DNA from 3 places in the Rhodococcus sp. NPDC003383 genome. Region 1 is predicted to be linked to each of the others. Evidence: riboswitches for the same ligand, from Rfam matches in the RefSeq annotation. Region 1 holds a riboswitch; each other region holds the start of a gene.
The links. Region 1 has a riboswitch for S-adenosylmethionine ahead of metX (homoserine O-acetyltransferase MetX). Riboswitches for the same ligand answer to the same signal wherever they lie in the genome.
Positions count from the first base shown of each region.

Region 1 (3,900 bases):
CTCCTTCCGGAGGCGCCCCGTTCTGCTGTGTCGCGAGCTACGTCAGGCGCGAGCCTTCTGCAGGTTCTCGTCGAGGGTGCCGAGGAACTCCTCGGTGGTCTGCCAGCCCTGCTCGGGGCCGACGAGCAGAGCGAGGTCCTTGGTCATCTGGCCGGCTTCGACGGTCTTGATGACGACGTCCTCGAGCTGCTGCGCGAACTCGATCACCTCGGGGGTGTTGTCGAGCTTGCCGCGGTGCTCGAGACCGCGGGTCCAGGCGAAGATCGACGCGATCGGGTTGGTCGACGTCGGCTTGCCCTGCTGGTGCTGACGGTAGTGACGGGTGACGGTGCCGTGCGCCGCCTCGGCCTCGACGGTCTTGCCGTCCGGGGTCATGAGCACGGAGGTCATCAGGCCGAGCGAACCGTAGCCCTGCGCGACGGTGTCGGACTGGACGTCGCCGTCGTAGTTCTTGCAGGCCCACACGTAGCCGCCCTCCCACTTGAGGGAGGAGGCGACCATGTCGTCGATGAGGCGGTGCTCGTAGGTCAGGCCCGCGGCGTCGAATTCCGCCTTGAACTCTTCCTCGTAGATCCGCTGGAACTCGTCCTTGAACATGCCGTCGTAGGCCTTGAGGATCGTGTTCTTGGTCGACAGGTAGACCGGGTAGTTCTGCTGAAGGCCGTAGGCCAGCGACGCACGCGCGAAGTCCTGGATGGACTTCTTGTAGTTGTACATCCCCATGACGACGCCGCCGTCCTCCGGGATCTTGCACACCTCGTGCTGGATCGGCTCGCTGCCGTCCTCGGGCGTGAAGGTGATCGTGACGGTGCCGGCGCCGGGGACCTTGAAGTCGGTGGCGCGGTACTGGTCGCCGAAGGCGTGACGGCCGACGATCACCGGCTTGGTCCAGCCCGGAACCAGGCGGGGCACGTTGGAGATGATGATCGGGGCGCGGAAGATGGTGCCGCCGAGGATGTTTCGGATCGTGCCGTTGGGCGAGCGCCACATCTTCTTGAGGCCGAACTCTTCGACGCGCGCCTCGTCCGGAGTGATCGTGGCGCACTTGACGCCGACGCCGTGCTTCTTGATGGCGTTCGCCGCGTCGATCGTGACCTGATCGTCGGTCGCGTCGCGGTGCTCGATTCCGAGGTCGTAATACTCGAGATCGACATCCAGGTAAGGGTGGATCAGCTTGTCTTTGATGAACTGCCAGATGATGCGGGTCATCTCGTCGCCGTCGAGTTCGACGACCTTGCCTTCAACCTTGATCTTGGACATGTGCGCTTCGTGTCCTCCTAGGACGTTTCCTCGGCCCGATTCGACCGCACTTTGTGAGTACGGCTTCACACTGCTCAGAGGGATCTGAGCATGGACGTGTTCACACGCGCGGGAACACGTGCCAAACAAGACAAGCGTACTGCTATTCCCTGGGAGCGCAAAGCGCGGGTTTCACTACCGACCGGTAACTTTGCGCTGGTCAGCGGGGCGCTCGGCCCGGCTTCCGGCGCGCCCGAACGAGCCGCTAAACTTGCCGTTCAGGTCATGAGTACCAGCATCGAGCCCCGGCTTGCTGGTCGGCAACCCTCCGGTCAGGGTGGGGTGCTCCGGGTGAAGACCGGGCCGTTCGGCGCACAGGCCGGGCGGCAAGCCTGTACAGGGAGGTAGTGACCATGAGAGTTGTGATCATGAGCTGTCGCGCGTAGATCCGACCCGACCATCCGCCGCCCGCCCAGAAGGACATGATGACCCACACCCTCACCCCCACCGTCGTCGTCGAGGCGGCCGCGTCTTGACGGCGGGCACCGAACGGCGATACGTCGACCTTCCTCCCGAGGACGGCCGTCTCGGCCTGGTCGACATCGGCGCTCTGTCGCTGGAGAACGGTGAGACGCTCCCGAACGTCACGCTCGCGGTGCAGCGCTGGGGAGCCCTCTCCCCCGCGCGCGACAACGTCGTCCTGGTCGAGCACGCACTCACCGGGGATTCGCACATCACCGGACCCGCCGGACCGGATCACCCCTCACCCGGGTGGTGGACCGGAATGGTCGGGCCGGGCGCCCCGATCGACACCAACCGCTGGTGCGTCGTGGCGTCCAACGTGCTCGGAGGCTGCCGCGGCAGCACCGGGCCGGGCAGCATCGCCCCGGACGGCAAACCGTGGGGGTCGCGTTTCCCGCAGATCACCATCCGCGATCAGGTCGCCGCCGAGGCCGCGCTGCTCGACGTGCTCGGCATCGAGACCCTCGCCGCCGTCACCGGCGGATCCATGGGTGGCATGCGCACGCTCGAGTGGATTGTCACCCATCCGGACCGGGTCCGGGCCTCGCTGATCCTTGCCGTGGGCGCCCGCGCCACCGCCGACCAGATCGGCACCCAGACCACGCAGATGGCCGTCATCACCGGCGACCCCGACTGGCAGGGCGGCGACTATCACGGCACCGGACGCCGTCCGGACGCCGGTCTGGGCATCGCGCGCCGCATCGCACACCTGACCTACCGCACCGAGGAAGAACTCGACTCCCGCTACGCGAATTCGCCTCAGGCCGACGAGGATCCGTGGCAGGGCGGACGGTACGCGGTGCAGAGCTACCTCCAACACCAGGCCGACAAGCTGGTGTCGCGGTTCGACCCCGGCACCTACGTCGTCCTCACCGAGGCCATGAACCGCCACGACGTCGGGCGCGGACGGGGCGGAGTCCAGGCTGCGCTCGCCGCTTCCCCGGTTCCGACGATCGTCGCGGGCGTCAGCTCCGATCGGCTGTACCCGCTGCGGCTGCAGCAGGAGATCGCCGACGGGCTGCCCAACTGCGACGGTCTGCGGGTCCTCGAATCGCGGGACGGGCACGACGGATTCCTCACCGAGGCCGACGCCGTCGCGAAGCTCCTGGTCGAACTGATGGACCTGGTCGAACGCGGCTAACCGGTTCCGAGAGGGTCGATCGAGACGGCAAGCGCCACGATCGCCCCTCCCACCAGGAGCATCGCCGCGACATCGAATCGTTTGCCGCGCACGGCCAGCACCCCGACCTGCTCGGGCGCCAGCGCCCACCGCAGCACACCCGCGAGGATCACGGCGCCGCCGAACACGAACGCGCCACGACGCCACCGGTCCGCGAGCACCAGCACCACCGCGGCGGCGATGACCACGGTCACCGCCACCAACGGCAGGTTCCGGCGGGCGAACCGCATCCAACGGTCCATCCGAGTCGCCTGATTCCGGATCAGAGGCCGGCGAGCTGCTCGGCCCGCTCCACCACGTTCGTGAGCAGGAAAGCACGGGTCAGCGGACCGACACCACCGGGATTCGGCGAAATGAACCCGGCGACCTCGCGCACATCGTCGGCGACGTCTCCGCGCAGACCGTCCGCGGTGCGGGAGACACCCACGTCGAGCACCGCCGCGCCCGGCTTGACCATGTCCGCGGTGATCAGACCGGGCACACCGGCCGCCGCGACGACGATGTCGGCGCGCTCGACCTCGGCCTTCAGATCCTTGGTCCCGGTGTGGCAGAGCGTCACGGTCGCGTTCTCGCTGCGACGGGTGAGCAGCAGGCCGATGGGACGGCCGACGGTGACGCCACGGCCGACGACGACCACGTGGGCGCCGGCGATCGGAACCTCGTAACGGCGCAGCAGGTGCACGATGCCGCGCGGGGTGCAGGGCAGCGCAGCCTCCTTGCCGAGCACGAGGCGGCCGAGGTTCACCGGGTGCAGGCCGTCGGCGTCCTTGTCCGGGTCGATGCGCTCGAGCGCGGCGTTCTCGTCGAGATGCTTGGGCAGCGGAAGCTGCACGATGTAGCCGGTGCACGCGGGATCGGCGTTGAGCTCGTCGATCGCGGCGTGGAGCTGCTCCTGGGTGATGTCGGCGGGCAGGTCCTTGCGGATCGAGGTGATGCCGACCTTCGCGCAGTCGTTGTGC
Region 1 is NZ_JBSFRG010000006.1:181,800-185,699, forward strand. It holds gene ACWDTS_RS08355 (NADP-dependent isocitrate dehydrogenase) at 43-1,260, opposite strand; SAM riboswitch class IV at 1,521-1,638, shown strand; gene metX (homoserine O-acetyltransferase MetX) at 1,772-2,902, shown strand; gene ACWDTS_RS08365 (DUF3017 domain-containing protein) at 2,899-3,183, opposite strand; gene ACWDTS_RS08370 (bifunctional methylenetetrahydrofolate dehydrogenase/methenyltetrahydrofolate cyclohydrolase) at 3,204-3,900, opposite strand, start outside.

Region 2 (3,900 bases), on a different contig from region 1:
CCGGTCCTTCGTGCGGCCCGAGCATCAGCACCTCGACCGAATCGGGGAACCTGCTCAGCAACGCCACGGGCCCGAAGACGTCCAGCAGTTCGAAACCGTCGAACAGGACGATGGAGACGCTACGCGTTGCCGATCCGGTCACCTTCCGAGTCTTGCACGACGTCGGCGTGCCCCGGACGACATCGCCACCGATCGTCCGCCGTTCCGGCAGGATGGGACATGAGCCGAACCACGGGAAGGAGCGCCCGATGTGTGGACGCTATGCGAGCACGAGCACCCGCGACGACCTGATCGCGGCGTACGAAACCGCAGCCACGGTCGGTGACGAACTGCCCCCGTCGTACAACATCGCCCCCACCCAGCGAGTGAACGTCGTGCTCGAACGCGCCCCGCGAGACGAACCCGACGCCGAACCGGTTCGGCAGCTCAACAGCACGACCAGGTGGGGGCTGGTTCCGTTCTGGGCGAAGGACCCGAAGATCGGTTCCCGCATGATCAACGCGCGCTCCGAGACCGTCACGAGCAAACCCGCGTTCAAAGCGGCCGCGGCGCGTCGGCGCTGCATTCTGCCGGCCGACGGCTACTTCGAGTGGCTGAAGGACGAGAACGGCAAGAAGATCCCGTTCTTCCTCCACGCCGACAAACCGCTCGCGATGGCCGGCCTGTACGAATTGTGGCCGAATCCGGAGCTGCCCGAGGACGATCCGAACAGGTGGCTGTGGACGTGCACTGTGCTCACCCGACCGGCGACCGACGCGGCCGGGCACATCCACGACCGCTCCCCCGTGTTGCTGCCGGAGTCGTTCATCGACCCGTGGCTCGACCCGACCCTCACCGATCGCGACGACGTCGAAGCCCTGCTCAACTCGATCCCGGAGCCGCATCTGCACCCGTACGAGGTGAGCACCGCGGTGAACAATCCGCGCAACAACTCCCCGGAGCTACTGCTTCCGGTGAACCCGTGACGGCGACCCGATCCCGTCGGCGGGCGGAAACACCTTTCCTACACCGAGTTCCGCCGGTCCCGCTCACACGAGTGCATTCAGCACCTGCCCGATAGGGCCCGTCTCCGGTTTCGGCGAGGTGCAGTCGGACCAGTGCTCCGAATCGCTCAGCGTGAACACGGTGCGGTCCTCCGGTTCCCGGCCGGGCAGAACGAGCACGCGCCATCGCGGGATCCATTCGCCGATGTCACCGCCGAGGTCGAGAGCCTGGGCGATCGCGTCGACGTCGTGGTGCTGGAACTCGACTCTGTTTCCGTCCCAGGACAATTGCACGGTTTTTCCGTCGACGATCTCGACGAGCACGTGCACCGCGAGATCGCGGTCCGCGAGGGCGTGCCGAGCACGGATGTGATGGACGTGATGGCCGTCGTGGTACGAGCGGCACGTGACGGCGGTGCGGACGATCGAACGAGCGACAAGGATCATCGTGTTCCTCCGGGTAAGCCCCGGGACGGGGCGCTCCTGTCCGAGCCGGTCGGTCTCGGACCGCTTCGTCACCCGAACCACCCGCGAGCGTGGGGTTGGTGTGCCGTCCAGTCGGGGCTTGGCGACGGCAACTCGTGAAGCACCGTCACTGTACCGCATCCCTCGGTGTGCCTTTGTGGCGGCCCCAACCGCCACTAGTGCACACCGGCGGCGGAGCCGCCGGGATCGGGGACGTGGAAGTGCTCGTCGCGCAGGCGGAATGCTTCCTTGGTCCCGTGTTCGGCCCTCGTCTTGACGAAGTTGAACTCACCCGGCCCGAACTGCAGGTTCGTGCCGAAGGCGTGGAACAGATAGCTCGCGACCTCCTCGCCCTGGTAGGCCTGACTCTGCTCGACGAGCCGGAACGCCTCCTTCGCGATGACGACCCCGTCGGCGGGCATCTTCGCGGCCTTCTCCGCCCAGTACCGGGCGCGTGCGGTGACCGCACCGGGCTCGCACGTCTCGGTGAACACTCCGAGGTGTTCGACGGACGCGGCGTCGACGATGTCTCCCGTCAGCAGCAGCCGTCGCGCGAGGACCGGTCCGAGCCGGTGGAAGAACATGTGCAGGCTGCCCAGCGCCGGGCCGAGGAACCGGGTGGCGGGCATCCCGATGCGGGTGTCCCGCGCGATCACGGAGATGTCGGTCATCAGTGCCATCTCGAACCCACCACCGAGCGCGTAACCGCTGATCTCCCCCACCGTGACCTTCGGATAGCCCAGGAACTCGTGGTAGAAGCCGAATGTCTTGCGGTCGACGGTGAGACGGCGCCGCTGGCTGGGCCGGCTCTTCTGCGAACGGTCCCACTCACCCTTCGTGCCATACCACCCATATGCGTTGTTCATATCGGCTCCGGTACTGAACACACCGTCGGCGCCCCGCAGCAGCACGACCGTGATGTCATCGTCCTGCGCGACGTCGTCGAGGTATCGGGCGAGCGCGTCGCGCATAGGGGCGTCGTAAGAATTGCGGCGCGCGGGGTCGTTGAGGGTGACGGTCGCGATGCGGCGATCCGGATCCACGTCGAAGAGGACACGTCCGTCCGCGGCACTGGAGCTCGTCATCGTTGTCTCTCTTCCGCTGGATCGGGCATAACGGTATGGGATACTGTAGATACACCAGTATGGCTGTCATCTCCGCAGAAGGAAACACATGCCGTTCGACACGATCGAGTACGAAGTCGACGGGCACACGGCCACTCTCACGCTGAACCGGCCCGAAGCCCTCAATGCGCTCAGCCCCCACATGATCACCGAACTGCGCGCCGCGTACGCCGAGGCGGAGAACGACGACAAGGTCTGGACGCTCGTCGTCACCGGCACCGGCCGCGCGTTCTGCACCGGGGCCGACGTCAAGGAGATCCCCGGTGACGGCAAGGTGATCAACGAGCGCCCGTATCTGTCGACCTACGAACAGTGGGAGGCGCCCCAGGAGGGCACACCACCGTTCCGGACCATGACGAAACCGATCGTCGCCGCGATCAACGGTCTGTGCTGCGGCGCAGGACTCGACTGGGTCACCACCTGCGACATCGTGATCGCCTCGGAGGAGGCCACCTTCTTCGACCCGCACGTGAGCATCGGCCTGGTCGCCGGCCGCGAGATGGTCCGGGTGTCCCGGGTGCTGCCCCGGTCGGTCGCCCTGCGCATGGCGCTCATGGGCAAACACGAGCGGATGAGCGCCGCGCGCGCATACGAATTGGGGATGGTCACCGAGGTCGTCGAGCACGACCGGCTCCTGGACCGCGCCCACGAGATCGCCGGCATCGTCAATTCCAATGCGCCCCTGGCGGTTCGGGGAACACGGCTGGCGATCGTCAAAGGCCTGAACGTCCCGCTGCACGAGGCGGAGATGCTGGCCGAGTCGTTCCGCGAACGCGTGACCCGCACCGAAGACGCCCTCGAGGGCCCGCGCGCGTTCGTCGAGAAGCGGGCACCCGTGTGGCAGTGCCGGTGACCACGCACGCATTGTCCGCGCGCATCGCCGCGGTCCTTGCGCTCGCACCGGATTCGCCGATGGTCGAATTCGACGACGCATGGGTGTCGCGAGGGCGGATGCGCGACGCAGTGCGCCGGATCGCGTCGACCCCCGGCGCCGACGGTGAGGTGGGGATCCTGCTGCGCAACCGCCCCGAGTTCGTCGCCGCGCTTCTCGGCGTCCTGGCGGTGGGCGGCACCGTCGTGGTGATCAACCCCGCACGCGGCGACGACCGCACCCGGGCCGACATCGCCGCACTCCGGCTGCCGCTGATCATCGGTGGTCCCGACGACCTGCGTGCCCTCGTCGCACCCTTACCCGGCACCGTGACCGTCGAACTGAGCGGTCTCGATGCCGAACCACACCTCATACCCGCGACTGTCGGACCGGAACTCCGCGACAGCACCGGTGTGGCGGTTCGGATGCTCACCAGCGGCACGACCGGACCTCCCAA
Region 2 is NZ_JBSFRG010000044.1:27,101-31,000, reverse strand. It holds gene ACWDTS_RS26215 (DJ-1/PfpI family protein) at 1-142, opposite strand, end outside; gene ACWDTS_RS26210 (SOS response-associated peptidase) at 249-965, shown strand; gene ACWDTS_RS26205 (hypothetical protein) at 1,029-1,430, opposite strand; SAM riboswitch class IV at 1,458-1,570, opposite strand; gene ACWDTS_RS26200 (enoyl-CoA hydratase/isomerase family protein) at 1,625-2,533, opposite strand; gene ACWDTS_RS26195 (enoyl-CoA hydratase/isomerase family protein) at 2,622-3,425, shown strand; gene ACWDTS_RS26190 (class I adenylate-forming enzyme family protein) at 3,422-3,900, shown strand, end outside.
Region 2: it holds a riboswitch for S-adenosylmethionine, as region 1 does, so the genes downstream of both, ACWDTS_RS26205 (hypothetical protein) here and metX (homoserine O-acetyltransferase MetX) in region 1, are expected to answer to the same signal.

Region 3 (3,900 bases), on a different contig from region 1:
GGCCGGACGGACCGGAGAGCTCGACGGCGACACGCAGCGGGCGCGCGGACGACACGGTGTGAACGATGTTGTTGTACGACATGTGGGGTTCCTTCGAACTGCCGCAGGCGATCCCGCGGCGATGAGCTGTGGAGACTGGGGTGTCGTTCAGCTCGTACACATGCCGGAAGCGGTACGGCACAGATCGACATGACGACGGCACCACTGTGCGACGACGTTCGATGCGGTCTGCGATGCCATGGGCAATACCCTACCGATCTTGTGGGAAATTGTCGATCGGGGTGATCAGACGCACTCCGACGCGCCCGCGCCCTCCGCCGCGAGACCCGGGCGGGTCTCCGGGGACGGGCCCCACAGGCCGTCGGTCTTCGCGTAGGTCCAGGACGGGCCGTGCTCGACGAGGCGACGCACGGCACCGACCAGACGCTCCACATCGGCGGACGAGCTGCCCAGGCCGAGGGAGGCACGCACCGCACCTCCGGCGCGGCCGACGCGGGCGAGCAGCGGATGCGCGCAGAAACGACCGTCGCGGACGCCGATGCCGTGCTCCGCTGACAGGTACGCCGCGACCTCGGCGGGTTCGTAGCCCGCGACCGTGAAGGTCACGATGCCGACGGACTCGCTCGAGTCCTCCCAGAGGCGCAGCAGTTCGACGCCATCGATTTCGCGCAGACCCTCGACCAGCAGACGGCTCAGTTCCTCTTCGTGGCGGGCGACGGCGTCGGCGTCGAAACCGGCGAGCGCTTCGCAGGCCGCCGCGATCGCGGCCGCGCCGAGCACGTTCGGCGAACCGGCCTCGTGGCGCGCCGGGGCGCAGGCCCAGTCGGTGTGGTCCAGGCGCACCTCGCGCACCGCGCCGCCACCGGCGAGGTAGGGCTCGGCGACATCGAGCCAGTCGCGGCGGCCGACCAGGACGCCGGCACCGAACGGCGCGTACGTCTTGTGACCGGAGAACGCGAGGTAGTCGACGCCGGTCGCGGCGAGGTCGATGCGGCGGTGCGGGACCAGCTGTGCGCCGTCGACGAGGATGCGGGCACCGCACTCGTGCGCGAGGTTCGCGAGTTCCTCGATGGGCAGCAGCTCACCGGTGACGTTCGAGGCTCCGGTGATCGCGAGCAGCGCGGCCGGCGCGCGGCGCAGTTCCGCGGCGAGTCGCTCGACCGTCCCGGCGACCGTGTCGGCGGCCTCGACGATGCGGGAGTTCTTCCACGGCAACAGGTTCGCGTGGTGCTCGATGTCGAGGAGCACGACGTCACCGGGCACGGCGGTCGCGAGCAGGTTCAGGGAATCGGTGGTGTTGCGGGTGAACACGACGACCTGGTCGTCGGCGGCGCCGACGAATCCGGAGACCACGGTCCGGCACTTCTCGTAGGCGTCCGTGGTCACACGCGAGGCATAGCCGGCGCCGCGGTGAACGCTGGCGTAGAAGGGCAGCAGTTCGGCGATGCGGTCGGTGACGGCGGCCAGGGCCGGAGCGCTCGCGGCGTAGTCGAAGTTGGCGTAGGTGCAGGTACCGCCCTGGACGAGCGGAACCTGCAGGTCACAGCCGGAAACGCGAGCGATGGGGGCGATGCAGGTGGCGGTCGTTGCAGCAGTCATCAGTAATCCCTTGTCTGTCCAGGGACCCGTCGGTGATCGCCACGACGATGATGGATCGCCGGCGGAGTCCGCGCTTGCTGCGTCCGGTGTTGGAACCACAGCCTGGTCGTCACCCGGAGCACCCCACCGCGGAGGAGGGTTGCCGACCAGCGAGCCGGGGCTTGATGCTGGTACTCGTGACCTGCCGAAGAGGATGACAGCACGCCGCCGCTGTTGTCAAACCGAAACATTTCGCGTGCGGTCGACAGGCGAGAAGTCGATGGTCCGGAGCACAATCGGTCGAAGCGACCGCCCCGCCGGCAGGGAGTTCACCTGCCGTCCACCCGGTCGTGAGACAACCGGCCACACGCATCGACACCTAGAGAAGGACGCAGATTGTCTGTCCAGCCCAAGACGGATCCGGGTCGGCCGGCTCGAATACCGGACGAGTACCTGCGCTCCTCGTTCGCGCCTCCCGCGCGGACCCTCGTCGACATCCTGCGCAGCACCGCCGACGCCCATCCCGACGCCCCCGCGATCGACGACGGCAAGGTCATGCTCAGCTACGCGGAGCTGGCGGAGGAGATCGTCGCCGGCGCCTACCGGCTGACCGACGCGGGCGTCGGCGCCGGCGACCGGGTCGGGGTGCGCATGCCGTCGGGCACGAAGGACCTGTACGTCACGATCCTGTCGGTGCTGGCCGCGGGCGCGGCGTACGTTCCGGTCGACGCGGACGATCCCGACGAACGAGCCGAGCTGGTGTTCGGGGAGGCGGGGGTCACCGCGATCGTCACCGAGAACGGGATCGGCCCCGGCACCGCACCTGCGGCCGCGAATCCGCAGATCCGCGGACCGCGGCTCGACGACGACGCCTGGATCATCTTCACCTCAGGGTCGACCGGCACCCCGAAGGGCGTCGCGGTCACGCACCGCAACGCCGCCGCCTTCGTCGATGCCGAAGCGCGAATGTTCGTGCAGGACAACCCGATCGGACCAGGCGACCGGGTACTCGCCGGCCTGTCGGTGGCATTCGACGCGTCGTGCGAGGAGATGTGGCTGGCGTGGCGGCACGGCGCGTGCCTGGTCCCCGCACCCCGATCGCTCGTGCGCTCCGGCATGGATCTGGGTCCGTGGCTGGTCTCCCGCGATGTCACCGTCGTGTCCACCGTGCCCACGCTCGCGGCGATGTGGCCCGCCGAAGCGCTCGAAGCAGTGCGACTCCTCATCTTCGGCGGGGAGGCCTGTCCCCCGGACCTCGCCGCCCGGCTCGCCGTCCCCGGCCGGGAGGTATGGAACACCTACGGGCCGACGGAAGCGACCGTGGTCGCGTGTGCCGCCCGGATGGACGGCACCGGCCCCATCCGCATCGGCCTGCCGCTCGACGGCTGGGACCTCGCCGTCGTCGACGCCGACGGTGTGCCCGTCGAGGAGGGCGCCACCGGCGAACTCGTCATCGGCGGAGTCGGCCTGGCCCGCTACCTCGACCCCGCCAAGGACGCCGAGAAATACGCGCCGATGCCGACCCTGGGCTGGGAACGCGCCTACCGCAGCGGCGATCTGGTGACCCTCGACCGTCGCGGCCTGCTCTTCCAGGGTCGCGCGGACGACCAGGTCAAGATCGGCGGCAGACGCATCGAACTCGGCGAGATCGACAACGCCCTGCAGAACCTGCCGGGCGTCGCGGGTGGCGCCTGCGCCGTGCGCAAGACCGCGGCCGGGCACGCGATGCTCGTCGGCTACATCGCCAGCACCGACCCGGACTTCGATGTCGCCTCGGCGCGCGACCTGCTCACCGAGCAACTTCCCGCCGCGATGGTCCCGCGACTCGCGCTCGTCGACGAACTACCCACCCGCACGTCCGGCAAGGTCGACCGGAACGCGCTGCCGTGGCCGCTGCCCGGCGCCGACGCCGAGTCCGCCGAGTCACTCGGACTGGACCCCACCGCGGAATGGGTCGCCAGCCTGTGGATGTCGCTGCTCGGCGCCCGCGTGGAGGGCCTCGACGACGACTTCTTCGAACTCGGCGGCGGCTCGTTGTCGGCGGCACAGCTGGTGACGGCCCTGCGCGAACGCTATCCGGAGATGACCGTCGCGGAACTGTACGACCATCCGCGGCTCGGTTCGCTCGCCCTGTACCTCGACGAGCTCGCCCCGACCGAAACCGTCGCTCCCCGGAGCGTCGAACCGACACCGCGGTCCGCGCAGCTGGCGCAGATCGCCGCGACCGTCCCGCTGACCACGCTGACCGGCATGCAGTGGGTGACGTGGCTGGCCGTGCTGAACAACGTGCTCGCGACCGTCGTCTCGGTGCCGTGGACCGTC
Region 3 is NZ_JBSFRG010000018.1:15,216-19,115, reverse strand. It holds gene ACWDTS_RS16700 (hypothetical protein) at 1-82, opposite strand, end outside; gene ACWDTS_RS16695 (putative leader peptide) at 148-240, opposite strand; gene ACWDTS_RS16690 (aminotransferase class V-fold PLP-dependent enzyme) at 286-1,599, opposite strand; SAM riboswitch class IV at 1,665-1,781, opposite strand; gene ACWDTS_RS16685 (Pls/PosA family non-ribosomal peptide synthetase) at 1,975-3,900, shown strand, end outside.
Region 3: it holds a riboswitch for S-adenosylmethionine, as region 1 does, so the genes downstream of both, ACWDTS_RS16690 (aminotransferase class V-fold PLP-dependent enzyme) here and metX (homoserine O-acetyltransferase MetX) in region 1, are expected to answer to the same signal.